Regions from separate parts of the Streptomyces sp. NPDC052052 genome, predicted to be linked through region 2. Evidence: riboswitches for the same ligand, from Rfam matches in the RefSeq annotation. Region 2 holds a riboswitch; each other region holds the start of a gene.
What was found. A riboswitch is a leader RNA that binds a small molecule or an ion and turns the genes downstream of it on or off. The one in region 2 is predicted to bind cobalamin.
Positions count from the first base shown of each region.

Region 1 (9,534 bases), on a different contig from region 2:
ACCTCGTGCAGCTGGGCAGGGGACAGCAGCCTCGGCGAGCGTCCGGGTACGGAGCTCGCGGCGAGCCAGAGCCGGCAGAGCCATTCCAGCTGGGCGGTCCGCTCGTACGCCTGGTCCAGGGTCGCTCCGTAGGTCACGGTCCCGTGGTTCTGGAGGAGGCAGCCCGTACGGTCCCGCAGGGCGGCGAGCATGTTCTCGGCCAGTTCCTGCGTCCCGTAGCGGGCATAGGCCGCGACCCGGACGGGGCCGCCGAGCAGGGCGGCGGCGTAGTGGATCGAGGGGACCTCGGGGACCAGGGTGGAGACGGCCGTTGCGTGCACCGCATGGGTATGGACGACGGCGGCCGCGTCGCTGTTCCGGTAGACCGCGAGGTGGAGCGGGAGTTCGCTGGTGGGGACCCGTTCGCCGAGGACGCGTCTGCCCTCCAGGTCGACACCGACGGCGTCCTCGGGGCCGAGCCGGTCGTACGGCACGCCGCTCGGAGTGACCAGGATCGTCCCGCCGACCCGGGCCGACACGTTCCCCGAGGTCCCGACGACGAGGCCGTCCGCCGCCGTCCTGCGGGCGGTGGCGACGACGCCGCTCCAGGCCTGTTCGATCGCGCCCCGCTGCTCATCACTCATACGGGGATCCTGTCAGCCAGGGAGACGAACGGTCCTGCGGTCGGCCGGAGCCGCATCCGGCGAAGTACGCAGAAGGGGGCATGGGGGGGCGAAGCGTGGCCCGCCGGGGAGCAGATCAGGGTTCGACCGCGGAGGGAGACACCGCAACGCCCTGCCCAGTTCATCTTCCGTTCACCCGGATTACCTACGGTCCACGTGCCAATGACGTCGAACGATTGCCTGGGTCAATGGAACACATCACGCTGCTCCTCGCGATAGTGATCGTGACAGCTCTAGTGTTCGATTTCACAAACGGTTTCCACGACACCGCCAACGCGATGGCGACCACCATCTCGACCGGCGCACTCACCCCGAAGACAGCGGTGGCCATGTCCGCCGTTCTCAATCTCGTCGGCGCGTTCCTGTCGGTCGAGGTCGCCAAGACGATCTCCGGCGGGATCATCAACGAGGACGGGCTGCGGACAGAAGTCATCTTCGCGGCACTCGTCGGCGCCATCCTGTGGAATCTGCTGACCTGGCTGGTCGGCCTTCCGTCCAGCTCCTCGCACGCCCTGTTCGGCGGCCTGATCGGCGCCGCGGTGATGTCGGCGGGCTGGTCGTCCGTCAATGGCGGCACCGTCGTCACCAAGGTGCTGCTCCCGGCCGTCGCCGCGCCGATCGTGGCCGGTCTGGCCGCGCTGCTGGCCACCAGACTGACGTACCGGATCGGCCGCAGGATCCACAGCGACGCCCAGGAGAAGGCCACCGCCAAGGGGTACCGCGCCGGGCAGATCGCCTCGGCGGGACTGGTCTCCCTCGCCCACGGCACCAACGACGCACAGAAGACCATGGGGATCATCACCCTGGCCCTGGTCACCGGGGGGGTCCTGCACCCGGGCGCCAACCCTCCGCTCTGGGTCATCGTCTCCGCCGGTACGGCCATCGCGCTCGGCACCTACCTGGGCGGCTGGCGCATCATCCGCACCATGGGCAGCGGCCTGACCGACCTCAAGCCGCCGCAGGGCTTCGCCGCCCAGACCAGCGCGGCCACGGTCATCCTGGCCTCCTCGCACCTCGGCTTCTCCCTCTCCACCACCCAGTCCTGCTCGGGTGCCGTGATGGGTGCCGGCCTCGGCCGCCAGGGCGGCGTGGTCCGCTGGTCCACCGCCACCCGGATGTTCGTCGCCTGGGGCCTGACCCTGCCGGCCGCAGGCCTGGTCGGTGCCGGCGCGGAGTTCCTCACGAAGCAGGGCACCTGGGGTGTCGTCGTCGTCGCGGCGCTGCTGGTCCTCGGTTCCGGGGCGATCTGGTGGGCGTCGCGCCGCAAGCCGGTCGGCCACGGCGACGTCGCTCCGAGCGGCGCGGCCGAGGCCGCGGACACCGGCACCCCGGCCGTCGCCGCCGTCCTCCCGCCGCTCGCCACGGCCCAGGACCTCAAGGCCACCATCGCGGCTCCGCCCGCATCCACCCAGGACCCGGCGCACCCCGCCACCGTCTAGTGCCGCCCGGTGCCGGTCACGGCACCGTGCCGGTCCCCCAAAGGATTCCGCATGAAAATCGACTGGGCAGCTCTCGGCTCCGTCTTCGGCGTCTCCCTCGTCGTCACCGTCGCGCTGGTGGGTCTCTTCACCCTGGGCATCGTCGGCCTCGCCAAGCAGGCCGAACCGGCCGCACAGCGCGGCTCCGGCGGCTCGCTGCTGCTGGCCCGCGCCGGGGCGTACGCCTGCTTCGCGCTGTGCGCGGCGGCGGTCGCGTACGGGATCTATCTGATCGTCGCCTGAGCCGCTTCTCCCCTCTCTCCCCCCTCTCCCCCTCTCCCCCTCTCCCCCGCTGCCCGGCCGGCCCGTCCACCTCGTGGAACGGTCGCCGGGCCGGCCGTGGTCGCTTCGCCCCGTCGTCGTGCGACGGGGCGAAGCGCTGCGGGGCGTCGTGGGCGATGTGGGGCTCAGCACACTGCGCCGCCGCAGGTCAACGGCAGGTTGACGGGCGTTCGCGGAGCGTGGTGAACTGCCGGAGCCAATTACGGCGACAGCAGAGGAAGCCGGTGCGAATCCGGCGCGGTCCCGCCACTGTCACCGGGGAGCAGTCCCCCACATCGGAAGTCACGGCGCGCGCGAGCGGGTTGGAAGGCCGGGGAACTGTGGATCCGGGGAGCCAGGAGACTCTCGTCGCCCGTCACGTCGAACCAGGGCGCGGACCCTGAGTGAGGACATATCGCCATGCCTGGCTGCCGTACGTCTGTTGCTTCGGCTCTCCCGACGAGAGCCGCCTGTACGAGGATCCTCCGAGGCGTGACGGCCGGTTGAGCCATGCGTGCCGACCGCATTTTCGCGTACGGCGCCACGGCCGGTCTGATCGGCGACCTGCTGCTCGGTGACCCCCGCAAGGGACATCCGGTCGCCGCCTTCGGGCGGGCCGCAGCGGCCGTCGAGCGCCGTCTCTGGCGTGACCACCGCGGGTGGGGCGCTCTGCACACACTCGTCTGCGCCGGTGGCGCTGCGGGTGGTGCCGCGCTGATCAGCCGTGCCGTACGCCGTCATCCCGCCGCCTCGGTCGCCCTGACCGCGGCCGCCACCTGGTCCGTCGTCGGGGGTACGTCGCTGGGGCGTGAGGCCCGGTCGATCGGCGACGCCCTGGCCGCCGGGGACATCGAGGCGGCCCGCACGCGGCTGCCGCATCTGTGCGGACGCGACCCGCAGTCCCTCGACGGACCGCAGATCGCCCGCGCCGTGGTGGAGTCCGTGGCCGAGAACACCTCGGACGCCGTGGTCGGCGCGCTGGTGTGGGGGGCGCTGGCCGGCGTTCCCGGGCTCGTCGGCTTCCGGGCCACCAACACCCTCGACGCCATGGTCGGCCACAAGTCGCCCCGGTACCGGCGCTACGGCTGGGCCTCGGCCCGCCTCGACGACCTCGCGGGCCACCCGGGTGCCCGGCTCACCGCCCTGCTCGCCGTCGCCGCCGGGGGACGGCCACGCGGAGCGGTACGGGCCTGGCGGGCCGACGCGGCCAAGCACCCGAGCCCCAACGCGGGCCCGGTGGAGGCCTCGTTCGCGGGTGCGCTGGGCGTACGGCTCGGCGGGACCCTCGCCTACGGGGGCCGGGTCGAGCACCGCCCCGTCCTCAACGGGGAGACGGGCCGGGCGGTGGAGACCGCGGACATCGATCGCGCGGTACGGCTGTCGCGCCGGGTGACCGGGCTCGCCCTCGGGGTGTGTGTGGCCGGACGGCTGGGCGCGGGCCTCGTCGCACGACGGATCGCCGCCGGCCGGGCCGCGGGTCGGGGGCGGTCATGAGCGGCGGCCTGCTGGTTGCCGGAACCACCTCGGACGCGGGCAAGAGCGTCGTCACGGCAGGGATCTGCCGCTGGCTCGTGCGCCGGGGCGTGAAGGTGGCGCCCTTCAAGGCCCAGAACATGTCGCTGAACTCGTTCGTCACCCGCGAGGGCGCCGAGATCGGGCGCGCCCAGGCGATGCAGGCCATGGCCGCCCGGGTGGAGCCGACCGCGCTGATGAACCCGGTCCTGCTCAAGCCCGGTGGAGACCGTTCCAGCCAGGTCGTCCTGATGGGCCGACCGGTGGGTGAGATGAGCGCACGCGGCTACCACGGCGGCAGGCAGGAGGCCCTCCTCGGCACGGTCGTGGACTGCCTCGAACAGCTCCGGGACACGTATGACGTGGTGATCTGCGAGGGGGCGGGCAGCCCCGCCGAGATCAATCTGCGGCGCACCGACATCGTGAACATGGGCATCGCCCGGGCGGCACGCTTCCCGGTGGTGGTGGTCGGCGACATCGACCGCGGGGGCGTCTTCGCCTCGTTCTTCGGTACGACCGCGCTGCTCGGTGCCGAGGACCAGTCGCTGATCGCCGGCTACCTCGTCAACAAGTTCCGCGGTGACGTCTCGCTGCTGGAACCCGGCCTGGAGATGCTGCACGGGATCACCGGGCGCCGGACGTACGGAGTGCTGCCCTTCGTCCACGGCCTCGGCATCGACGAGGAGGACGGGATGGCGGTCTCCCTGCGCGGGGCGGTGCGCGAATCGGTCGTCGCGCCTCCGCACGGCGAGGACGTGCTGCGCGTCGCGGTGTGCGCCGTGCCCCTGATGTCGAACTTCACCGACGTGGACGCGCTGGCCGCCGAACCGGGCGTCGTCGTCCGGTTCGTGGACCGCGCGGAGGAACTGGCCGACGCCGATCTCGTCGTCGTCCCGGGCACCCGCGGCACCGTGCGGGCGCTGGCCTGGCTGCGCGAGCGCGGCCTCGCCGACGCCCTGCTGTGGCGCGCCGCCGAGGGCCGGCCGGTCCTCGGCATCTGCGGAGGTTTCCAGATCCTCGGTGAACACATCGAGGACGAGGTCGAGTCGAGGGCCGGGCACGTCGACGGCCTCGGTCTGCTGCCCGTACACATCCGCTTCGACCGCGAGAAGACCCTCGCCCGCCCCACGGGCGAGGCGCTCGGCGCCCCCGTCGAGGGGTACGAGATCCACCACGGCGTCGCCGACGTGCGCGGCGGGGAGCCCTTCCTCGACGGCTGCCGGGTCGGCGCCGTGTGGGGCACCCACTGGCACGGCTCGTTGGAGAGCGACGCGTTCCGCCGCCGCTTCCTGACCGAGGTGGCCCGGGCCGCCGGCCGTCGTTTCGTGCCCGCCCCCGACACCGTTTTCGCCGCGTTGCGCGAGGAACAGCTCGACCGCCTGGGCGACCTCGTCGAAGAACACGCGGACACCGACGCGCTGTGGAGGCTCATCGAGTCCGGCGCACCGTCAGGCCTTCCCTTCCTCGCCCCCGGGGCACCCGCCGCACCCGCGGCCCCGGGAGCCCCCGGAACACTTGGAGCACACGCATGAACGCCCCCGCGAGCACCGTGCTGTTGCTGTCGACCTCCGACACCGACCTCCTCGCCGCCCGCGCCTGTGGCGCGCTCTACCGGATCGGCAACCCCACCCGCATCGACGTACGCGAGGAACTCCCCGCACTGATCGAGGGCGCCTCCGTCGCCGTCGTCCGCCTGCTGGGCGGCAAGCGCGCCTGGGAGGACGGGCTGGCCGTCCTCCGGGCGTCCGGCATCCCCACCGTGCTGCTGGGCGGCGAGGCCGTGCCGGACGCGGAGCTGATGGCGGAGTCGTCCGTGCCCGCCGGTGTCGTCGCCGAGGCACTGCGCTACCTGGTGGAGGGAGGTCCCGGAAACCTCGTCGAGCTGGCCCGCTTCCTCTCCGACACCGTCCTGCTGACCGGCCACGGCTTCGCCGAACCGCAGAAGATGCCCGAGTGGGGCCTGCGCGGCCGCCGTGCGTACGTCGAGGGCCGCCCCACGGTCGGTGTGCTCTTCTACCGGGCGCACGAGCTGTCCGGGAACACCTCGTTCGTGGACGTCCTGTGCGACGCGATCGAGGCGCGTGGCGCCAACGCCCTGCCGGTGTACTGCGGTTCGCTGCGCGGTGCGGACGCCGGCCTGTACGAGCTGCTGGACCGGGCCGACGCCCTGGTCGCCACCGTGCTCGCGGCGGGCGGCACCCGCGCGTCGGACGCCTCCGCCGGGGGCGACGACGAGGCCTGGGACATCGGCGCTCTGGCCGAGCTGGACATCCCGGTCCTCCAGGGTCTGTGCCTGACCTCCTCGCGTGCCGTGTGGGAGGCGTCCGACGCCGCGCTCTCCCCCATGGACGCGGCGATGCAGGTCGCCATCCCCGAGTTCGACGGCCGGCTGATCACCGTCCCGTTCTCCTTCAAGGAGCAGGGCCCCGACGACGTGCCGGTGTACCGCGCCGACCCCGAACGCGCCGCGCGCGTCGCCGGGATCGCGGTGCGCCACGCCGTCCTGAGGCACAAGCCGAACGCCGAGAAGAGGCTCGCCCTCGTCTTCACCGCGTACCCGACCAAGCACGCACGGGTCGGCAACGCCGTCGGCCTGGACACCCCCGCGTCGGCGGTGCGGGTCCTGGACGCGCTGCGCGACGCCGGTTACGCGGTCGACGGACACCCCGACAACGGTGACGAGCTCATCCACCGTCTGATCGACGCCGGTGGCCACGACGTGGAGTGGCTGACCGAGGAGCAGCTCGCCGCCGCCCCCGCGCGTGTGGCGCTCGCCGACTACCGGGCCTGGTTCGACACGCTGGAGCCGGAGCTGCGCGACTCGATGCTGGAGCACTGGGGCGAGCCGCCGGGCTCGCTGTACGTGGACGGGGACGAGATCGTCCTCGCCTCGCTGCAGTTCGGGAACGTGGTGGTGCTGATCCAGCCGCCGCGCGGCTTCGGCGAGAACCCGATCGCGATCTACCACGACCCGGACATGCCGCCGTCGCACCACTACATGGCGACGTACCGCTGGCTGGAGGCCGCACCGTCGGAGGGGGGCTTCGGCGCCGACGCGGTCGTCCACATGGGCAAGCACGGCACGATGGAGTGGCTGCCGGGCAAGGGCCTCGGCCTGTCCGCCGGCTGCGGCCCGGATGCCGTACTCGGTGAACTGCCGCTGGTCTACCCGTTCATCGTCAACGACCCGGGCGAGGGCACCCAGGCCAAGCGACGCGGACACGCCACCGTGGTGGACCATCTGGTGCCGCCGATGGCACGGGCCGACACCTATGGCGACCTGGCCAAGCTGGAGCAGCTGCTCGACGAGTACGCGCTGGTCAGCGATCTCGACCCGGCGAAGGCACCGGCCGTGCGGGCGCAGATCTGGACGCTGGTGAAGGCCGCCGAGCTGCACCACGACCTCCATGTCGACGAACAGCCCGGCGACGACGACTTCGACTCGTTCGTCATGCACATCGACGGCTATCTGTGCGAGATCAAGGACGTCCAGATCCGGGACGGACTGCATGTCCTGGGCGGCGGCCCGGTCGGTGAGGCCCGGGTCAACCTGGTGCTGGCCGTGCTGCGTGCCTCGCAGGTGTGGGGCGGGACGGCGCACGCGCTGCCGGGACTGCGGGCGTCGGTCGCCGAGCACTTCGGGCTCGACGAGAAGGAGCTGCTGGCCGAGCCCGGGGCCGCGGTGAAGGTTCCGGCCGGGCTGACCGCGCTGGTCGAAGGCCCGGCCCGCACCGGTGCCGACGCCATCGACCTGCTGGAGCAGGTGTGCCGCCGGCTCGCCGAGGGCATGGAGGAACGCGGCTGGGACCTCACGGCCGTCCGGGCCCTGGTACGGGACGTGCTGGGCTGCGAACCCCCGGACGCCGTGGCGGTGCTGGGCTTCGCGTGCGAGGAGGTCGTGCCGCGGCTGGCCCGGACGACGGACGAGATCGACCACATCCTGCGGGCCCTGGACGGCGGTTTCGTACCGGCCGGGCCCTCCGGCTCGCCCACGCGCGGGCTCGTCAATGTGCTGCCGACCGGGCGCAACTTCTACTCGGTGGACCCGAAGGCCATTCCGTCCCGGCTGTCGTGGGAGGTCGGGCAGTCGCTCGCCGACTCCCTGGTCGCCCGGTATCTCGCCGACACGGGCGCCTACCCGAAGTCGGTCGGCCTGACCGTGTGGGGCACCTCCGCCATGCGCACCCAGGGCGACGACATCGCGGAGATCCTGGCACTCCTCGGCTGCCGGCCGGTGTGGGACGACGCGTCGCGCCGGGTGACCGGCTTCGAGGTCGTGCCCCTCGGCGAGCTGGGGCGCCCGCGCATCGATGTGACCGTGCGGATCTCCGGCTTCTTCCGCGACGCGTTCCCGCACGTGGTGGGGCTGATCGACGACGCGGTACGGGCCGTGGCCGAGCTGGACGAGCCGGCCGACGCCAACTACGTACGGGCGCACGCCGACGAGGACACGGCGGTCCACGGCGACCGCCGCCGGGCCACGGCACGCGTCTTCGGCTCCAAGCCGGGGGCGTACGGGGCGGGGCTGCTGCCGCTGATCGACGCCCGGAACTGGCGCAGCGACGCCGACCTGGCCGAGGTGTACGCGGTCTGGGGCGGTTACGCGTACGGGCGCGGCCTCGACGGGCGCGCGGCGCGCGGGGACATGGAGACGGCGTTCCGGCGGATCGCGGTGGCGGCGAAGAACGTGGATACCAGGGAACACGATATCCACGATGCTGATGACTATTTCCAGTACCACGGCGGCATGGTGGCCATGGTCCGGCATCTGACCGGCGAGTCGCCCGAGGCGTATGTCGGTGACAGCGCCACGCCCGACCAGGTCAAGACGAGGACACTCGGCGAGGAGACGCACCGGGTCTTCCGCGCGCGGGTGGTGAACCCGCGCTGGATGGCGGCCATGCGACGCCACGGCTACAAGGGCGCGTTCGAGATGGCCGCGACCGTGGACTACCTCTTCGGGTACGACGCCACGGCGGGGGTCGTCGACGACTGGATGTACGAGAAGCTCAGCGCGGAGTACGTCTTCGACCCGGAGAACCGGGACTTCATGCGGAAGTCCAACCCCTGGGCGCTGCGCGGGATTTCGGAGCGGCTGCTGGAGGCGGCCGAGCGGGGGCTGTGGGCGGAGCCGGACCAGGAGACCCTGGACCGGCTCCGGGCGACCTACCTCGAACTTGAGGGAGATCTGGAGGGAGACGCGTGACTGCCTCCTCTGCAATCCCCGCGTCGGCGGGGAGCACGCGACCAGGTCGTGTTCCCGTGTGTCGACATTCGGACCACCCCCGCATCGGCGGGGAACCCGTCTTGACCCTTGCAGTTCGACAGCCGGAGCCCAGAGTGACCTGGCATGTATCACCCGGAGGAGTGATCAGCGCGTGAGTACTCCCTACCCCTTCACCGCCATCGTCGGACAGGACGACCTCCGGCTCGGGCTGCTCCTCAACGCCGTCTCGCCGACCGTCGGCGGGGTGCTGGTGCGCGGCGAGAAGGGCACGGCCAAGTCCACCGCCGTGCGGGCGCTGGCCGCGCTCATGCCGGAGGTCTCCGTGGTCTCCGGGTGCCGGTTCTCGTGCGACCCCGCGTCGCCCGATCCGGCGTGTCCGGACGGCCCCCACGAG
Region 1 is NZ_JBFAWU010000001.1:422,856-432,389, reverse strand. It holds gene AB0L71_RS01880 (class II aldolase/adducin family protein) at 1-623, opposite strand, end outside; gene AB0L71_RS01875 (inorganic phosphate transporter) at 851-2,101, shown strand; gene AB0L71_RS01870 (hypothetical protein) at 2,153-2,383, shown strand; cobalamin riboswitch at 2,636-2,767, shown strand; gene AB0L71_RS01865 (cobalamin biosynthesis protein) at 2,912-3,895, shown strand; gene AB0L71_RS01860 (cobyric acid synthase) at 3,892-5,445, shown strand; gene cobN (cobaltochelatase subunit CobN) at 5,442-9,119, shown strand; gene AB0L71_RS01850 (putative cobaltochelatase) at 9,292-9,534, shown strand, end outside.
Region 1: another riboswitch for cobalamin. It lies ahead of AB0L71_RS01865 (cobalamin biosynthesis protein); the one in region 2 lies ahead of AB0L71_RS23660 ((2Fe-2S) ferredoxin domain-containing protein).

Region 2 (9,534 bases):
AGCCGTTCCGCGAGTAGCGGACCACCAGCTGGACGTGGTCCGGGCCGCAGGCCCGCAGACGACGCAGGAACTCGGTGCACAACGGTTTCGCCCAGCTCTGTCGCAGACCATCAGCCCGAGGACCTCGCGTGCCCGCCGGCTGAATCCCCGTCGCGATCATCATCGCCCGCGAGACCATACGGTGATTCACCTGGGCCTTGCAACAGGTCGCGGCTCAGTGCTCCGGGCGAACTTCCTTCGTCCCCTGACGCGACCCCCTTCTTCGTCCCCGGCACGCCGACGGTGAGTGGCCCACATGGGCTACTTCCGCGTGGCGCCGGGTCTGCGGTGAACGGACTGCTCGCAGCCGGTTGCTCAGGGGTTGTCAGCCTCGGCATGTCCCGGCCTGAGGCGCGTAGCGCGGCGGTACCGGCCGGGACGATGGCGGTCGGTCGGCCGTGCCGTGGACCACGGAGCCCGTCAGTTCTCCGCAGCGGGGGACAGTGGCTGCCCACCGCGCAGATTCCACCGCCCGGACCGGCCGCTGAGCCCGGTCGACGTCAGCGGGGCGACGTCGAGCCGCCAGAACGCCTGCACCGGCAGCGTGAGCGCCCGTACGATCACCGCCCGCACCACCGCCGGTTCGACCACCGCCAGGACCGGCCGCCGTCCTCTCCGTACGAGGACTCCACGGAGTCCAGCCAACGGGCGGCCCGGGCGCAGAACGCCACCAACGACTCGCCGTCGTGCCCGGCGGCCGAAGTGTGCATGGAGGTGGGCTCTCCTCAGTTCTACCGCTTGCAGTGAGGCTTCGCTGTATCGGCGCCGACCGAAATCCGCCGAAGGCATCTGGTCCCTCTTGCGGCGCGGCCGGCTCGCCGGCGCCTTCAGTACTCCCGAACCACCCGCCTGAACAGCAGCACGACATCCTGAGTTCAACCTCAGTAACCCTGGAGATAATCCCGCCCAATTCAGCCGACGTGGCAACGTCGCCGGAAGGGAATGTGTTTCCGTGAAGGCAGCGTGTCGGCGTGCCTTGGCCTACTGGACGTGAAATGAATTCGACCCTCCGGGTTTGGCCGTTGTGGTGAAAGAGCCGAAGGGTGGACCAACATGGCGAATCGTGTGCTGAAGAAGGTGCTCGTCACGGGAGCTGCAACCGGCTTCGGGTACGAGGCTGCTATGCGTCTGGCGGAAAAGGGCTTCGACGTGATTGCCGCGGTGGAGATCTATGCCCAGGTCCAGACGCTGAAGCGGCAAGCGGCGGAGCGGGGAGTGAGCCTGCAGGTCGAGAAACTTGATGTCACCGACGACGGTGATCGTCGCAAGGCTCTGAACTGGGGTGTGGAGGTCCTGGTGAATAACGCAGGAGTCGGCGAAGGTGGATCAACGGTCGATATTCCCGCATCGAACATCCGGCACCAGTTCGAAGTCAACGTCACCGGACCGCTGCTCCTCACTCAGGGGATCGCCAAGCAGATGGTCAAGCGCGGCGCCGGCCGAATCGTATGGGTGTCATCCAGGGAGGGCCTGAACGTCAACCCCTTCACCGGTATTTACTCCGCTTCCAAGCACGCGATCGAGGCGATCGCCGAAACCATGGCCTACGAGCTGCAGGAGTACAACGTCGAGGTCGCCACGGTCAACCCGGGGCCGTTCCTGACCGGCTTCAACGATCGCATGTTCCAGACCTGGGAGAGCTGGGAGGACGACCCCGCGCAGCGGCTCTTTGACTATTCCAAGCTGGCCTTCCCTCGAGCGCAGTTCGATCCTGAAGCGGTCTATGCGACGTTGACCGCCGTCGCTGCCGGAGAGGTCGACCGTTTCCGTAATCTGGAGCCTGCTTCGATGCTCGAAGAGACCAAGCACCTCCAGCAGATTCCCTGGGAGCGCAAGGTCACGGATGGCCTCGGGACCCGGCATCAGGCCATTCAGCACTCCCTCGAGATGCAGCCTGAGACTCCCGTCGCTAGCTGACGCCGGACCCGCCTTATGGCGCTGCGTCAGAGAACCTTTGTTTTTCGGCTGGTCAGCTTGCTGTCGGGCTCTGCGGAACCTTCATTCGTGTGGTTTGTGGCTCCGCTCGGCTTTCGTCACATGCGGCGCGCAGCTCTGCTACCACAGCGTCTTCGGCGTCGCATTGACGATCCCCTGGGCGCTGGGTCGTTCCTGTGGGGGACCAGCGCAAAGCCATGGGGACTTCCGGAGTCTGCCGCCTACTTCAAAATCTTGAGCAGTTGCTGCGCCAATACGCCGGAAGAGGCTGGGTTCTGCCCTGTGTACAGATTGCGGTCGGCTACCGTGTACGGCTTCCAGATCTCTCCGCGTTCGAACTGTACCCCGAGCTCCTTCAGCTCATCCTCCAGCAACCATCGGGCCCTGGAGGCCAGTCCGACAGCGTCCTCCTCGTCATTGGTGAAGGCTGTGACCTGGTAGCCGGCAAATGGGGAGACTCCGCGCACCCTGGTGGCCAACATTGCGGCGGGCGCATGGCAAACCACCGCGAGCGGCTTGCCCGAGGGGAGCGCCGCGGTCAGCAGCCGACCCGCATCGGCGTCGAGCCACAGGTCCTCCATGGGACCGTGGCCGCCCGGGAAGTAGACGGCGTCGTAGTCCTCCAGGCGCGCGTGGGACAGCTGGATCGGCCGCCGGATCTCCTCCGCGGAACGGATGATGCCCTCCAACTCCAGGGCGATCTCGGCACTGCCCGCCATGTCGGGGCGCAGGCTCATCATGTCGACGCTGGGGACCACGCCGTGGGGAGTGGCGACCACGACCTGGTGGCCGGCTTCCGTGAGCGCCTTGTACGGCGCCGCGAACTCCTCGGCCCAGTAGCCGGTAGCGTGCCGGGTGCCGTCCTTGAGCGTCCAGTAGGGAGATCCGGTCAGCACGAAGAGCAGTTTCGCCATCGTTGATCACTCCTGCGTCCGGTTCGCGGCCCGCGTCCACACCGTGGAACCGCCGCTTCCTTGCCACGATCCCGCACGCAGCGGTCACTCGCACCCGATGATTCCTGAGCTGCGAAGAACCCGTTCACATGCACACCCACGGCATCCGGTGCAGGCTGGCAGAGAAGGGGACGTGCTCCATGGGTGTGCTGAGGCGTGCTCCTGCGTCGCCCGGTCTGCATCGCCCGAGGGGCCCACCAGGTACGGCAGGCACCGGCAGGAAGGAAGCGGGATGGAGATCGAGGGATCGGTCGCCCTGGTGACGGGAGCCAATCGTGGCATCGGCCGCGCATTCGCCCGCGCGCTGATCGACCACGGAGCAGCCAAGGTCTACGCCGCCGTCCGGGATCCGGCCGGCGTCAGCGATGAAGACCTCATTCCGGTGCGTCTGGACGTCACCAACCCGGAGGAGATTGCCGCGGCAGCAACCGCCGCGGGGGACGTCACCATTGTGATCAACAACGCGGGCGTCGGAGGATTCAGTACCAAGCTGCTGACCGGCTCCTTCAGCGGCGCACGCCAGGCGATGGACGTCAACTTCTTCGGCACCTGGGCCGTCTCCCGCGCCTTCGCCCCCGTCCTTGCCCGCAATGGTGGCGGCGCGCTGGTGAACATGCTGTCGGCCGCCTCCTGGGCCTCGCGGCCGGACTATCCGGGATATGCCGCTTCCAAGGCCGCCCAGTGGTCATTGACGGGCGCCCTGCGAGACGGTCTGCGCGAACAGGGGACGCTCGTGGTCGGCGTCCACGCCAGTTTCGTGGAGACGGAACTCAGCTCCTTCACCGACGCACCGAAGATCGACGCCGCCGACGTCGCGGAGCAGACCATGGAGGCCCTGGCGCATGACCGGGTGGAGGTCCTCACCGATGAGCGGACCAGGCAGGTCAAACACGCCCTGTCGCAACAGTCCGGGAACGACGCATGAGTTCGCAAGAGCAGACGCGCCCGGCGATCAACGAGCGTCGCTCGCGCGCGAGGACCTCCCGGCTGTGCTTCAGCGGGGTCCTCCCCCTCGACGAACTCGGCCGGATCACCCTCAAGGCCCATCCCGACGGCCGCATGGTCGTCACCGACAACACTGCCGGGATGTTCGCCGCCGTTCAGGGCGATGCTCTGATCGCCAAGGGCGACGCCCGTATCGCCCCCACCCCCTGCAGCGACCGGCTCTCCTGGCGTCAACACCTGCGAGCTCCCCGCCCGGGCCCCTGATCGCCACTGCCCCCTGACAAGAAGCACGGCGGGGGCGGAAGCTGAAGCGGCTGGGCACGGGAAGCCCTCGGAGGACGGGGCCCGGCCGCGGGCGGCGAGCCGGACGTGAGTGACGCTTCGCAGGTGTGCGGGCACGAGGTCCGGGCACGCCTGTCCCGTCGGATGAGATGATGCCGACGACAGGGCGACGGCGGTCCGAGGAAGCCGGTGAGAATCCGGCGCGGTCCCGCCACTGTGATCGGCGAGCGAACTCCGGCAGTCCACTGCCCCCAGGGGGGTGGGAAGGACGGGGCGAGCATCGACCCGAGAGCCAGGAGACTCACGCGGTCGCCTCCTCGAAGGACACCGGGGCGGATCTCCCCGGGGAGAGGGCGGTTCGGTGTGTCCGAAAGGCCGGAGGAACAGAGCTGTGCCGACATGGTGGGGGCCGGGACAGCGGCCACCGGGGCACCGTGTCGGATCGTGGTGTGCCGGGACTGCTGCTGCGGCAGCGTGAAAGTGGCTGGAATCGATCACGCGCAACAGCTGGCACGGCTGCGTGCGGAGGCACCTGTACGTGTGTCCGACTGCCTCGATGTCTGCGACCAGGCCAATGTCGTCGTGGTACAGCCCTCTGCTGAGGGCAGGGCAGCTGGTGCCCGGCCGGTATGGCTGGGACTGGTCAACGATCCAGGGGCGACCGAGGACATCCTTGCCTGGGTACGCGCCGGTGGTCCCGGCGTTGCCCCACGCCCGGAGATCCTTGACCTGTACGGCTGTGTGCCGCCGCGCCGCTCGGCCTCTTGAACAGGGCTGTGTCGACGAGCGAACAGCCAAGGCGCTCCGTCCGGCCGAGGGGCTTTTCTCGTTCTTCTTCCTGGCCTTTTCCGGCCGCGGCAAGCAAGGAGGCATGTGATGACGGAAGCCGCGCGGGCACCCGCCGCGACCGTGGCCGCAGCTCTGGAGGACGTGGCGACCATCGGCGGGTTCTTCGCCCTGCGCGTCGGCGGTTCCGACGAGGGCTGGCACCCTGCCCAGCACTTCTACGATCGTGGCTTCACGGACCTGTCCTCCGCGATCACCGACCGATACCGCACCCCCGAGCTTCGCGTCGGAGTGTCGATCGCCCACCTCGGACATGCCGCTCGTCTCTGGTCGCCCGTCCTGGCCTGTGTCCTGGTCCACGGAATCGTGCTGGATCTGGGCGAGTTGCAGCGCGCCGACGACGGCCCGGAGCTCAGGCTGCCGCGGCCCGCAGGGTGGTACGCCGACCTGCTTCCGGACCGGACCGCATGCTTGCGCGCCGAAGTGATGTACCACCTGGGTGCGCTGCGGACGGGGCTGTCCGTCAAGGTCGCTCCACGCCTGCTCGACGGGAACACCGCGTCCGCGCTGGTGGGGTCGGCCGGCGTGCTGCTCGCAGCCCGTCCCCGCCTCCAGGACCCGATCACCGCACTCGTGACGAAGCTGCTCGGCACAGGGCGTCTCAGCGGTACGGGGGACCTGACCGGACCCGGCCTGAGGTTCCGCCGTCACAGCTGCTGCCTGTACTACCGCACTTCGGTGGGTACGAAGTGCGGGGACTGCTGTCTCACCACCTGAGGCCCGAGGGCGCACGACGTGCCGGGGTCCGTCGGGGGCCGACAGACGGGGGCGGGGCTCCGGCCTGCCCGCCCCCACGTTCGGGTATCAGACGTGGCGTTGCCGCATGGGGGCGGCCATCAGAACCAGGTCCAGGTGAAAGCGACCTGGTCGCCGTTCTCGATCTCGAACTGGCAGCCGCCCACCGGTGTCGGGGTGCCGTTGACGGATATGTTCCAGTACGCGGAGGCGCCGCCGTCCACGCCCTGGATGGAGTCGACGACAGGGTGCCGCCCCTCGCGGTGGTCACGTCCTGGCCCAGGTCGTGAAGAGGGCCGTCCAGCATCCGGAAGGCAGGGCAGCGGGCGAGCGCGGCCCGTCCCGCCGCCTGCTCCGGTGTTCCGCGTCGCACGCCCGGCCGAGTGACGCAACGACTCGGTCCCGTGCCCCGCGGGCGACATCCGTGTGCACCTCGCAGACCGCGGTGTGCGGTGGTGCTCGTGGGTGCCGGCGCCCGAGCCAGTGCGCAGTTAATCATCATTTATCATTTCGAAGCAGCCGCTGGAGGGTGGCGCATCGCCCTACGCGGCACCGTTGAAAGCGGTCGGTCCGGCCACTCGGGACCCGCCTGGTCCTGGGACGCGGTTCCCGGCAGGACGCATCGAGCCGGTCACGGCTGTCTTGGGGATTCGAGTGCCCGACGACATGTGTCCCGGTGGTGAGGGACAGTCACCACCGTCCGCGCAGGGAGATTTTCAGAGAGAAGCGAGGTAAGTCAGTGATCTGCGTCGGGGGCATGATCGGGATCGGCAAGACGAGTGTGGCCGAACTCCTCGCCAAGGGGCTGGGCAGCCAGGTCTTCTACGAGAGCGTGGAGGACAATCCGATCCTTCCGCTCTTCTACACGGCGAGCCCCGAGGAGATCCAGGCGAACCGCTACCCCTTCCTGCTTCAGCTCTACTTCCTGCAGACACGCTTCGCCGCGATCAAGGAGGCGTACAAGCAGAGCGACAGCGTCCTCGACCGTTCCATATACGAGGACTGGTACTTCGCCAAGGTCAATCACGATCTGGGCCGGATCAGCTCCCTCGAGATGCGGGTGTACGAGGGCCTGCTCGATGAGATGATGCGCGAGATCGACGGCCTGCCCTACCGCAAGGCGCCCGATCTCATGGTCTACCTCAAGGCGGACTTCGAAACGGTTCTGCGCCGGATCGGCCTGCGGGGCCGCGATTTCGAGCAGGACGAAAGCCTTGTCGAGTACTACCGGACGCTGTGGTCCGGCTATGACGACTGGGTGCACGAGCATTACTCGGCCGGTGAGGTCCTCGTCGTCGACATGAACCGCACCGATGTGGTGAACAGTGCCGACGACGCTGCCCGCGTGCTGCGGGAGGTCGAGAAAGCACTGGAGGCGGCCAGGGGCCGGGGCTGAAGACGTCACACACCGGTGCGCCTCCGTACGGGACCATGCCCCCACGTCGGTCATCCGTCCCACGGCTGCCATCAGTTCCCGGCCACCGTGCCCAGAAAGCGGATGTGCGGACGGTCGCCGGGCCCGGGGTGGGTGACCTCGGCGCGCACGCCGTAGACGTCGGCGATCAGGGACTCGTTCAGGGTGTCACCCGGGGTGCCGGCGGCGACCACCCGACCCTGCCGGAGCACGACGAGCTGGTCGCAGTACATGGCCGCCAGATTCAGGTCGTGCAGGGCGACCACACTGGTCACGGGCAGCTCGGCGACCAGGTTCAGCAGGTCCAGCTGGTACTGGATGTCGAGGTGGTTGGTCGGTTCGTCCAGCAGCAGTTCGCGCGGCTCCTGGGCCAGGGCGCGGGCGATCTGCACGCGCTGGCGCTCGCCGCCGGAGAGCGTGCGCCAGGGCTGGTCCGCGCGGTCGGTGAGGCCGGTGCGCTCCAGGGCGCCGCGCACGGCCTGCTCGTCCGCCATGGCCGCGGGGGTCCAGGCGCGACGGTGCGGGATGCGGCCGAGGCGTACGACGTCGAGGACGGTCAACTCTACGAGGGTGTCGGCGTGTTGCTCGACGACGGCCACACGCCGGGCCACGGCGCGGCGGCCCCAGTCGGCGAGTGGACGCCCGTCGAGTGTGACGACGCCGGAGGCGGGGGCGAGGACGCCGGACAGCAGCCGCAGCAGCGTCGACTTCCCCGAGCCGTTGGGACCGAGCAGTCCGGTCACGGAGCCGGGCCGTGGGGTGAGGCTGACGCCGTCGAGGATCAGCCGCCCGTCGAGGGTGCGGCTCACACGGTCGGCGGCGAGGGTGGGCGGCGTGGCGGGCGCCTCCCCCGCAGGGACCTGCCGGGCGGTCATCCGCCCGGTGCCGGCCGTCATCGCATCCTCCTGGTGCGGTACAGGACCAGGACGAATGCCGGGACGCCGACCAGCGAGGTCACCACGCCGACCGGTACCTCCTGGGGGTCGAGGACGGTACGGGCCAGGGTGTCGGCCCAGACCAGGAACACCGCCCCCGCGAGCGCGGTGAACGGCAGCAGCCGGGCGTGCCCCGGACCGACGAGGGCGCGGGCGGCGTGCGGCAGGACCAGACCGACGAAGCCGATCGCGCCCGCCGAGCTGACCAGTGCGGCGGTCAGCAGAGCGGTCACGCACAGCAGGACCAGCCGGGTCCGGGCGACCGAGACCCCGAGCGTTGCCGCGGCATCCTGGCCGAAGGCGAAGGCGTCCAGGGTGCGCGCGTACCCCAGGCACATCACGAGGGCGAGCACCAGGACGGCCAGGCACAGACCCACCTCGGTCCAGCCGGCTCCACTGAGCGACCCGAGCAGCCAGAACAACACACCCCGGGTGGTTTCCGCGTCGGCCGCGGTCGTCACCACGAACGAGGTCAGGGCGGAGAACAGTTGCATCGCGGCCACTCCGGACAGCACCACGCGGTCCGTCGTCCCGCCGAGCGTGTGGCTGAGCAGCAGCACCAGCGCGAACGAGCCGACCGCGCCCACGAACGCGCCGCCGGAGACGGACAGCACACCGCCGCCGGCGCCGAGGACGATCACGGCGACGGCTCCGGTCGACGCCCCGGAGGAGACGCCCAGGACGAAGGGGTCGGCGAGGGGATTGCGCAGAAGTGACTGCATCACCGCGCCGCACAGGGCGAGCCCGGCGCCGCACACCGCGGCGAGCAAGGTGCGTGGCAGCCGGAGGTTCCACACGATGCCCTGCCGTATGGGGGTCAGCTCTGTCGTGCCCCAGCCCAGGCGGGAGGCGACCACGGACCAGGCGTCGCCCACGCCGATGTCGGCCGGGCCGATGGTGATGGCCAGGGCGACGGACGCGGCGAGCACCGCCAGCCCCGCCCCCAGGCCGGCCACGACGCGCAGCACCCCGGTGGCGTCCCGCGGCGGGCGGGCCGGGGAGGACCGCAGCGCGGTGGTCATCCGGCGAGCCCCTGCGCGCGCAGCGCCGCGGCGACCTTCTCGACGCCCTCGACCGTACGGATCGTCGGGTTCATGGCCTGCCCGCTGAGCAGCACGTAGCTCTTCTTCTTCACCGCCTTCATGTTCTTCGTCGCCGGGTTGGTCTCCAGGAAGGCGATCTTCTTCGCGGCGGTCTCGGCAGTCTGCGACTTGCGGGTGAGGTCGCCGATGACGAGCACATCGGGGTTGCGGTCGGCGACGGTCTCCCAGTTGATCTGGGGCCATTCCTGCGTACTGTCGTCGAAAACATTCTTCGTGCCGAGCGCGTTCGTGATGATGCCGGGCGCACCGCAGCAGCCCGCCATGTAGGGGGACTCCTGGTTCGCGAACCAGTACAGCACGGTGGCGTTCTCGGCACGGATCCCGGAAGCGGCCTTCGCCACCCGGCT
Region 2 is NZ_JBFAWU010000020.1:109,538-119,071, forward strand. It holds partial or broken gene AB0L71_RS23630 (histidine phosphatase family protein) at 460-645, opposite strand; gene AB0L71_RS23635 (hypothetical protein) at 600-749, opposite strand; gene AB0L71_RS23640 (SDR family oxidoreductase) at 1,105-1,956, shown strand; gene AB0L71_RS23645 (type 1 glutamine amidotransferase domain-containing protein) at 2,196-2,888, opposite strand; gene AB0L71_RS23650 (SDR family oxidoreductase) at 3,160-3,852, shown strand; partial or broken gene AB0L71_RS23655 (LysR family transcriptional regulator) at 3,930-4,136, shown strand; cobalamin riboswitch at 4,334-4,457, shown strand; gene AB0L71_RS23660 ((2Fe-2S) ferredoxin domain-containing protein) at 4,554-4,922, shown strand; gene AB0L71_RS23665 ((2Fe-2S)-binding protein) at 5,031-5,717, shown strand; partial or broken gene AB0L71_RS23670 (DUF4430 domain-containing protein) at 5,837-5,977, opposite strand; gene AB0L71_RS23675 (deoxynucleoside kinase) at 6,475-7,131, shown strand; gene AB0L71_RS23680 (ABC transporter ATP-binding protein) at 7,203-8,024, opposite strand; gene AB0L71_RS23685 (iron chelate uptake ABC transporter family permease subunit) at 8,042-9,106, opposite strand; gene AB0L71_RS23690 (ABC transporter substrate-binding protein) at 9,103-9,534, opposite strand, start outside.

Region 3 (9,534 bases), on a different contig from region 2:
CGTCGGCGCGATGGCGAGCAGCAGCGAGTTGCGCATCCCGGACTTCGCGATCCGGGCGCGCAGCGCGTCCCAGCGCTCCGGCCAGTTCAGCTCGGTGTCGTAGTGGTCGGGGTGCAGCACACCGCGGGCGGCACGCGTGCGCGACCAGGCGGGCAACGGACCGGACCGCTCGGCGAGTTCACAGGACGCCTCGTAGGCGGCGAGCATGATGCGCTCGGAGATCCTGGTGGAGAGGGCGCGGGCCTCGGGGGAGTCGAACGGCAGCCGCAGCCGGAAGAAGACGTCCTGCAGGCCCATCAGGCCCAGGCCGACGGGGCGCCAGGTGGCGTTGGAGCGGCCGGCCTGCTCGGTCGGGTAGAAGTTGATGTCGACCACCCGGTCGAGGAAGGTCACGGCGGTGTGGACGGTGGCGTCCAGCCGTTCCCAGTCGATGCCGCCGTCGGCGACGAACGCGCCGAGGTTGACCGAACCCAGGTTGCAGACGGCCGTCTCACCGTCGTCGGTGACTTCGAGGATCTCGGTGCACAGGTTCGACGAGTGGACGACCCGGCCCGGCTCGGCCGTCTGGTTCGCGGTCCGGTTGGAGGCGTCCTTGAACGTCATCCAGCCCTGACCGGTCTGCGCGAGGGTACGCATCATCCGGCCGTACAACTCCCGGGCCGGCAGCGACTTGCGGGCCAGCCCCTTGGCCTCGGCGGCCCGGTACGCGGCGTCGAACTCCTCGCCCCACAGGTCGGTCAGCTCGGGTACGTCGACGGGGGAGAACAGCGACCAGTCGCCGTCCGCGGCGACCCGGCGCATGAACTCGTCCGGGATCCAGTGCGCCAGGTTGAGGTTGTGCGTACGCCGCTGGTCCTCACCGGTGTTGTCGCGCAGTTCGAGGAACTCCTCGATGTCGGCGTGCCAGGTCTCCAGGTAGACGGCCGCGGCTCCCTTGCGGCGGCCGCCCTGGTTGACGGCGGCGACGGAGGCGTCGAGCGTCTTCAGGAACGGCACGATGCCGTTGGAATGACCGTTGGTACCGCGGATCAGCGAACCACGGGCCCGGATGCGGGAGTACGAGAGGCCGATGCCGCCCGCGTGCTTGGAGAGCCGCGCCACCTGGTGGTATCGGTCGTAGATCGAGTCGAGCTCGTCGAGCGGGGAGTCCAGCAGATAGCAGGAGGACATCTGCGGGTGCCGGGTACCGGAGTTGAACAGGGTCGGCGAGGACGGCAGGTAGTCGAGCCGGCTCATCAGCCCGTACAGCGCCGCGACCTCGTCCAGGGCGCGCTCCGAGTCGTCCTCGGCGAGCCCGGAGGCGACCCGCAGCATGAAGTGCTGCGGCGTCTCGATGACCTGGCGGGTGTGCGGGTGACGCAGCAGATAGCGGCTGTGCAGGGTCCGCAGCCCGAAGTAGCCGAACCGGTCGTCGGCACCGTCGGCGAGCGCACCCTCCACCAGCGCGTCCAGCGCGGCGGCGTGCCGGGCGACGAACTCGGCGGTACGGTCCGCGATCAGGCCCTCACGGTGCCCGACGGCCACGGAGGCGGAGAAGGAGACCGCGCCCTGGCCGGCCGCCTCGTCCGCGATGGTGAGGGTCAGCAGCCGGGCGGCGAGCCGGGAGTAGGCGGGGTCCTCGGAGATCAGCCCCGCGGCGGCCTCCGTGGCCAGCGAGCGCAGCTCGGCCTCGTCCGACCGGGCGTTGCGGCCGCGCAGCGCGGCGGCGGCGACCCGACCGGGGTCGGTGTCGGGCAGATCGGCGGTGAGGTCCGAAAGGGCCCGGAGCAGCGCGGCCCCCGGTCCGTCGTGTGCGGTCCCCTCGGACTCGGCCGCTTCCGACCCGTGCACTGCGGACACGGCGGCTGAAGCCGGGTCGGCTGGCGCGATGGTCACGTGGTGCTCTCCCTCGCTCGGCTCGGGACCGGCGGGGAACGGAGGGCCGCGCGGGCGGCGGCCCGGGTCGGGGCAGCACTCCGTCACGGCGTCCACCGGCCCATCCGCGAGGCCCGGACGTCTGGCATCCGGTTCGGTCGAGCCGGATGCGCCGTCGGCAGGTCCTCGGACTCCCTGAGGGTACGCAGAAGCGCACCAGGTATACCGTTGCGGGACAGTTCCGGATTCACACCGGATTTCCCTGCGGCGACAGCGAGCACGAGCATACATGTGGGGTCCGCTGGATGGAGTAACCCCCAGATGTTGTGTCGCGTGTGTCGTAAGAGTGACGGCCGAGCGGGCCGTGCGGCTCCTCCCGGCACGATGGACGGCCCGCCGCGCCCCCGGTGGGGCGGGTGCGGCGGGCCGTCCGAACGTCGGTCAGTGGCCGCCGCCCGGCGCCCCTGCCGTGGCCGGCGGGAGCTCCACCTGGACGCCCGGGTCGCCCGCGTCGGCCGTGTAGTCGGACGGGGAGGTCTCGTCGGTCCCGGCGGGGGCCTTCACGGCGTTCAGGACGAAGGTGAGCACCACCGTCACCAGCACGTTCAGCACGAACGCCGTCAGGCCGATGTAACCGATCTCACCGATGCCCGGGATCTCCTTGGACGACCCGCCGAAGTGCGCCTGGGTCGGGCTGGCGACCCCGTACGCGGCCACCGTCCCGTACACCATGCCGACCGCCCAGCCGGCGAGCAGCGCCCAGCGGTGGAACCAGCGGGTGAACAGGCCGCCGACCAGGGCCGGCATCGTCTGGAGGATCCAGATCCCGCCGAGCAGCTGGAAGTTGATCGCGACCGTCTTGTCCATGGTGAGGACGAAGGCGAGCGCGCCGACCTTCACCAGCAGCGACACCAGCTTGGAGACCTTGGTCTCCTGCTCCGGCGTCGCGTCCGGCTTCAGGAAGTCCTTGTAGATGTTGCGGGTGAAGAGGTTCGCCGCGGCGATCGACATGATCGCGGCGGGCACCAGCGCCCCGATGCCGATCGCGGCGAACGCGACGCCCGCGAACCAGTCAGGGAACATGTTCTCGAACAGCTGAGGGATCGCCAGCTGCCCGTTGTCCACCTTGATTCCGGCGGCGATCGCCATGAAGCCGAGCAGAGCCAGCAGTCCCAGCATCAGCGAATACAGAGGCAGGATCGTGGTGTTGCGCCGGATCACGTCGCGACTGCGGCTGGAGAGCGTCGCCGTGATCGAGTGCGGATACATGAACAGCGCCAGGGCCGAGCCCAACGCCAGGGTGGCATAACCCCATTGGCCGGCCTCGCCCGGTGCGAGCGCGCCGCGCGGTTTGCCGGTCGCGGGGTTGGTCTGGGAGAACGCGTCGCCCGCCTTGGCGAAGATGTCGTCGAAGCCGCCGAGCTTGATCGGGATGTAGATGATCGCCACCGCGATGACCAGGTAGATCAGCCCGTCCTTGACGAACGCGATCAGCGCGGGCGCCCGCAGACCGGACGAGTAGGTGTACGCGGCGAGCACCGCGAACGCGATCAGCAGCGGCAGGTCCTTGACGAACCAGTGGGTGTTGTCGCCGCCGCCGACACCCATCACGTCCAGCACTGCCTGGATGCCGACGAGTTGGAGGGCGATGTACGGCATCGTGGCGAGGATGCCGGTGAGGGCGACCGCCAGGGAGAGGCCCTTCGAGCCGAAGCGCCCGCGGACGAAGTCCGAGGTGGTCACGTACCCGTGCTTGTGCGAGACCGACCACAGGCGCGGCAGGAAGGTGAAGATCAGCGGGTACACGAGGATCGTGTAGGGCACCGCGAAGAAGCCGGCCGCGCCCGCCGCGTAGATCGCTGCCGGAACGGCGACGAAGGTGTACGCGGTGTACAGGTCGCCGCCGAGCAGGAACCAGGTGACCCAGGTTCCGAACGACCTTCCGCCCAGGCCCCATTCGTCGAGGCTGTGTTCGTTGTCGGCCTTGCGCCAGCGCGCCGCCAGGAAGCCCATGACCGTGACGGCCAGGAAGAAGAAGATGAAGACGCCGAGCGCGACGCCGTTCACACCGTCCTTCATGCCGACGCACCCCCCTTGCGGGCGCGCTGGTCACGCTGCCACAGCATGTACGCGATCATCGTGAGCGCGGTGGAGATCAGTACCCAGAGCATCTGGTACCAGTAGAAGAACGGGATGCCGATGAAGGTGGGGTCCACCTTCGCGTACGAACTCACCCAGAGCATCGCCACGAACGGCGCGATGAGACAGAGGGCGATGACGACCCGTACGGGTGTGACGACGGGTGGTTTTCCTTCTGGGTCTGCGGGCATGCGGCGACTCCGTCCCCTCGTTGATCACCTGGTGTGGTGCGCAGGAAATCTAGGGGAGGTTTCCGGTCACCGTCACCCCCGTGTGCATTGCGGTCCGGCAACAGTCACCCGGACCGGGGCCGGATGTTCGGAACAACGCGGGCTCTCCGCACACAGGTCCGCGCGGGGGCGGGACATGCGAGCGGCCCCCGCGGGGCGACGCATCCCGCGAGGGCCGTGACGGTGGTGCGGCGGCGGAACCGAACGGCCGCCGCGCCGCGGCTCAGTCCATCGGCCGCTTCAGCCGTGCCACGAACTTGTACCGGTCGCCCCGGTAGACCGACCGCACCCACTCCACCGGCTCGCCCCGCCCGTCGAGCGAGTGCCGGGACAGCATCAGCATCGGCAGACCCACGTCGGTGCCGAGCAGGGCGGCCTCCCGCGGGGTGGCGAGCGAGGTCTCGATGGTCTCCTCGGCCTCGGCCAGCCGGACGTCGTACACCTCGGCCAGGGCCGTGTACAGCGAGGTGTACTTCACCAGCGACCGGCGCAGCGCGGGAAAGCGTTTGGCCGAAAGGTGCGTGGTCTCGATGGCCATCGGTTCTCCGCTGGCGAGTCGCAGCCGCTCGATCCGGAGCACTCGCCCGCCGGCGGTGATGTCGAGCAGGCCGGCCAGGCTGTCGTCCGCGGTGACGTAACCGATGTCCAGCAGCTGGGATGTCGGTTCCAGTCCCTGGGCGCGCATGTCCTCGGTGTACGAGGTGAGTTGCAGGGCCTGCGAGACCTTCGGCTTGGCGACGAAGGTGCCCTTGCCCTGGATGCGCTCCAGCCGGCCCTCGACGACCAGTTCCTGGAGCGCCTGGCGCACGGTCGTGCGCGAGGTGTCGAACTCGGCCGCCAGGGTCCGCTCAGGAGGCACCGGGGTGCCCGGCGGCAGCGTGTCCGTCATGTCGAGCAGATGGCGCTTCAGCCGGTAGTACTTCGGGACGCGCGCCGTCCTCGTGGCCGCGCCCGTCTCGTTCTCCGTACTGCCCCCGTCGGAGCTCATGGCCCGCCTTCCCGACTGCTGCGTTGCTGCCGTCACCGGCTCCTCCGTCTGTCGCGGCTCACATGGTGGCACGGTCGGGACACGGCTCGTCGCCCGCCCTTAGGTGTCGGTCCTATAACGGACGCGAGAGCACTTCTTATACACCCTTGACACCCCTAAAGGTCTAGGCCAAGCTCCCGGTACTGGTCTACACCATTAAAGATCAGGTCCAGCCCCAGCAGTACTCGTCGAATGTCTTCGCGGTGGGCGGGGTTGCAGTATCCCTGAGGAGGGTTTGGCGTGAAGCGCAAGCTCATCGCGGCGATCGGCGTCGCGGGCATGATGTTCGGCCTCGCGGCATGCGGGTCCGACGACGACAACAGCAGCGACAGTGGCAAGGGCGAGACCCTCACGGTCTGGGCGATGGACGGCTCCACGCCTCCCGGCTGGACCAAGGACCTCACCGCGGCCTTCGAGAAGAAGACCGGCGCCAAGCTGAAGTTCGAGACCCAGAAGTGGGACGGCATCCAGCAGAAGATCACCACCGCTCTCTCCGAGTCGACCCCGCCGGACGTCATCGAGGTCGGCAACACCCAGACCCCCGCGTACGCGGCCACCGGTGGCCTCGCGGACCTCAGCGACCTCAAGACGGAGATCGGCGGCGACTGGGTCGAGTCCCTCAACCAGTCCTCGGTCTTCGACGGCAAGCAGTACGCGGCCCCGTGGTACTTCGCCAACCGTGTCGTCATCTACAACAAGAAGGTCTGGGCCGACGCCGGCATCACGGACACCCCGAAGACCCGTGACGAGTTCTTCAAGGACCTCGACGCGATCAAGAAGAAGGGCAAGGCCGAGCCGATCTACCTGCCCGGCCAGAACTGGTACTTCTTCGACGGCCTGACCATCGGCCAGGGTGCCGACCTGGTGAAGAAGGAAGGCGACACGTACGTCTCCAACCTCTCCGACCCCAAGGTCGCCGAGGCGATGAACCTCTACAAGAAGTACCAGTCCTACTCCAAGGCCCCCAAGGACAAGGACGAGGCCACCCCGCAGCAGGCCGAGGTCTTCGCCAAGGGCAACGTCGGTGCCTTCATCGGCATGGGCTGGGAGGCCGGCACGGCCATCGCCGCCAACAAGGACATCGAGAGCGACATCGGCTACTTCACCATCCCGGGTGAGACCGCCGAGAAGCCCGAGGGTGTCTTCCTCGGTGGCTCGAACTTCGCGGTCGCCGCGGGCAGCAAGAAGCAGGAGCTCGCCAAGGAGTTCCTGAAGCTCGCCCTGTCCGACCAGTTCGAGGGCCAGCTGGCCAAGGAGAACGGCGTCATCCCGAACAAGGAGTCGCTCAACTCCAACCTGGCCGGCAACGGCGCAGCCGAGGCCGCGGCCCCGGCCGCCGCCGTCGGTGGCACCACCCCGCTCATCCCCGAGTGGGCCGCTGTCGAGAACAACCCGAACCCGATCAAGAGCTACATGACCGCGGTTCTGAACGGCAAGAGCCCCGAGGAAGCCGCCAAGGCGGTCGAGGCCGAGATCAACAAGCGTCTCTCGCAGAAGAGCTGATCGCACGCGCCGGGGGAGGGGTACCGACCACCCGTCCCCCGGCGCGCCCGCGTGTCCTGAAGGTAGGACCCAAGAAGAGATGGCGAGCATGTCAGTGCAGACCGAACAAGTGGACTCGGTCCCGGCAGCCGGTGTCCGCAAGGACGAAGCGCCTCCGGGCGGACCGGCCGCGTCGCGCAAGAAGCAGGGCGGAGGATCGGCCCCGTACCTGCTCCTCCTGCCCGCACTGCTCGCCACGGCGCTGCTGCTGGGCTACCCGCTGGTCAAGAACGGCATGCTGTCGTTCCAGAACCTCAACCCGCGCCAGCTGATCCAGCACCTGACCGAGTGGAACGGTGTCGACAACTACAAGGACGTCCTCGGCAGTTCGGACTTCTGGAAGGTCGTCGAACGGTCGGTCTTCTTCACCGCCGCCAACGTCGTCCTGATCATGTTGCTCGGGACCCTGGTCGGCCTGCTGCTCGCCCGTCTCGGCAAGAAGATGCGCCTGCTGCTCATGCTGGGCCTCGTCCTCGCCTGGGCCATGCCGGTCATCGCCGCGACCACGGTGTACCAGTGGCTGTTCGCCCAGCGCTTCGGGGTCGTCAACTACGTGCTCGACAGCCTCGGCTGGCACTCGATGGCCGACTACAACTGGACGAGCAGCCAGTTCTCCACCTTCTCCCTGGTCACCCTGCTGATCGTCTGGCAGTCCATCCCGTTCGTGGCGATCAACCTGTACGCGGCCTCCACGACGATCCCCAAGGAGCTGTACGAGGCCGCCTCGCTCGACGGCGCCGGAACCTGGAAGAGCTTCACCTCGGTGACGTTCCCGTTCCTCAAGCCGTTCCTGCTGGCCACGACGTTCCTCGAAGTCATCTGGGTCTTCAAGTCCTTCGCCCAGCTCTTCGCGATCAACGGCGGCGGCCCGGACCGGCTCACCGAGACCCTGCCCGTCTACGCCTTCGTCGAAGGCGTCGGCAACCAGCACTTCGGCATGGGTGCCGCCATCTCGTTCCTGACGATCATCGTCCTGCTGGTCCTGACCGGCTACTACCTGCGCATGGTTCTGAAGCAAGAGGAGGAGGAGCTGTGAAGCGCTCACTGTTCGGCCGGTTCTGGCCCAACGCGACGGCTGTCGTCCTCTTCGTGGCCTTCGCCTTCCCCGTCTACTGGATGTTCAGCACGGCCTTCAAGCCGACCGGCGACATCATCACCGACACCCCGGTGTGGTTCCCCACCGACATCACCTTCGAGCACTTCAAGAAGGCCGTCGGGGCCGACCACTTCTGGACCCTGGTCGCCAACTCCTTCACCGTGACCCTGATCTCCGTGCTCGCCTCGCTGGTGATCGCCCTGCTGGCGTCCTTCGCGATGGCCCGCATGCGCTTCAAGGGCCGGCGGGGCATCCTGGTGACCTTCATGGTCGCGCAGATGGCGCCCTGGGAGGTCATGGTCATCGCGGTCTACATGCTGGTCCGCGACACGGACATGCTGAACAGCCTGGTCCCGCTGACCGCCTTCTACATGATGATGGTCCTGCCCTTCACCATCCTGACGCTGCGCGGTTACGTCGCCGCGGTGCCCAAGGAACTGGAGGAGTCGGCCATGGTCGACGGCTGCACCCGGCCGCAGGCCTTCATGAAGGTGATCCTGCCGCTGCTCGGCCCCGGCCTGATGGCGACTTCGCTCTTCGGATTCATCACCGCCTGGAACGAATTCCCGCTGGTCCTCATCCTCAACAAGGACATCGAGTCGCAGACCCTTCCGCTGTGGCTCTCCCAGTTCCAGACCGCCTTCGGCGACGACTGGGGCGCGACCATGGCCGCCTCCTCCCTCTTCGCCATCCCGATCCTGGTCCTCTTCATCTACCTCCAGCGCAAGGCCGTCAGCGGCCTCACCGACGGCGCCGTGAAGGGATAACACCGTCCATGTCCACGCTGATATCCACCACGGACACCGTCACCCGCGACGCCCTCGCCGTCCTGCAGCCCGGGTTCACCGGCACCACCGCGCCGGACTGGGTGCTGCGCCGGATCGACGAAGGCCTCACCTCCGTCGCCCTGTTCGGCCGCAACATCCAGTCGCCGGAGCAGGTCGCCGCGCTCACCGCCCAGCTCAGGGCCGGGCGCGACGACCTCCTCGTCGCGATCGACGAGGAGGGGGGCGACGTCACCCGCCTGGAGGTGCGCACCGGCTCCTCCTTCCCCGGCAACCTCGCCCTCGGCCACGTCGACGACGTGGCGCTGACCCGTGCGGTCGCCCGGGAACTGGGCCGCCGGCTCGCCGCGTGCGGCGTCAACCTCAACTGGGCGCCGTCCGCCGACGTCAACTCCAACCCGGGCAACCCGGTCATCGGGGTGCGGTCCTTCGGCGCCGACCCCCAGCTCGTGGCCCGGCACACCGCCGCGTACGTCGAGGGCCTCCAGGCCGCCGGAGTCGCCGCCTGCACCAAGCACTTCCCCGGTCACGGCGACACGGCAGTCGACTCGCACCTCGCGATGCCGCGCATCGACGTGGACCTGGAGACGCTGCACGCCCGTGAACTGGTGCCCTTCAGGGCCGCCGTCGCCGCGGGTTCCCGGTGCGTGATGAGCGCGCACATCCTGCTGCCCGCGCTCGACCCCGACCGCCCCGCGACGGTGAGCCCGCAGATCCTCACCGGTCTGCTGCGCGAGGAGCTGGGGTACGACGGGCTGATCGTCACGGACGCCGTGGAGATGCAGGCCATCGCCGCGACGTACGGCATCGAGCGGGGCTCCGTACTCGCGATCGCCGCGGGGGCCGACGCCCTCTGCGTCG
Region 3 is NZ_JBFAWU010000004.1:1,703-11,236, forward strand. It holds gene AB0L71_RS05885 (ribonucleoside-diphosphate reductase subunit alpha) at 1-1,875, opposite strand, end outside; cobalamin riboswitch at 2,014-2,154, opposite strand; gene mctP (monocarboxylate uptake permease MctP) at 2,296-3,933, opposite strand; gene AB0L71_RS05895 (DUF3311 domain-containing protein) at 3,930-4,184, opposite strand; gene AB0L71_RS05900 (GntR family transcriptional regulator) at 4,447-5,211, opposite strand; gene AB0L71_RS05905 (extracellular solute-binding protein) at 5,491-6,753, shown strand; gene AB0L71_RS05910 (sugar ABC transporter permease) at 6,842-7,828, shown strand; gene AB0L71_RS05915 (carbohydrate ABC transporter permease) at 7,825-8,655, shown strand; gene AB0L71_RS05920 (glycoside hydrolase family 3 protein) at 8,664-9,534, shown strand, end outside.
Region 3: another riboswitch for cobalamin. It lies ahead of AB0L71_RS05885 (ribonucleoside-diphosphate reductase subunit alpha); the one in region 2 lies ahead of AB0L71_RS23660 ((2Fe-2S) ferredoxin domain-containing protein).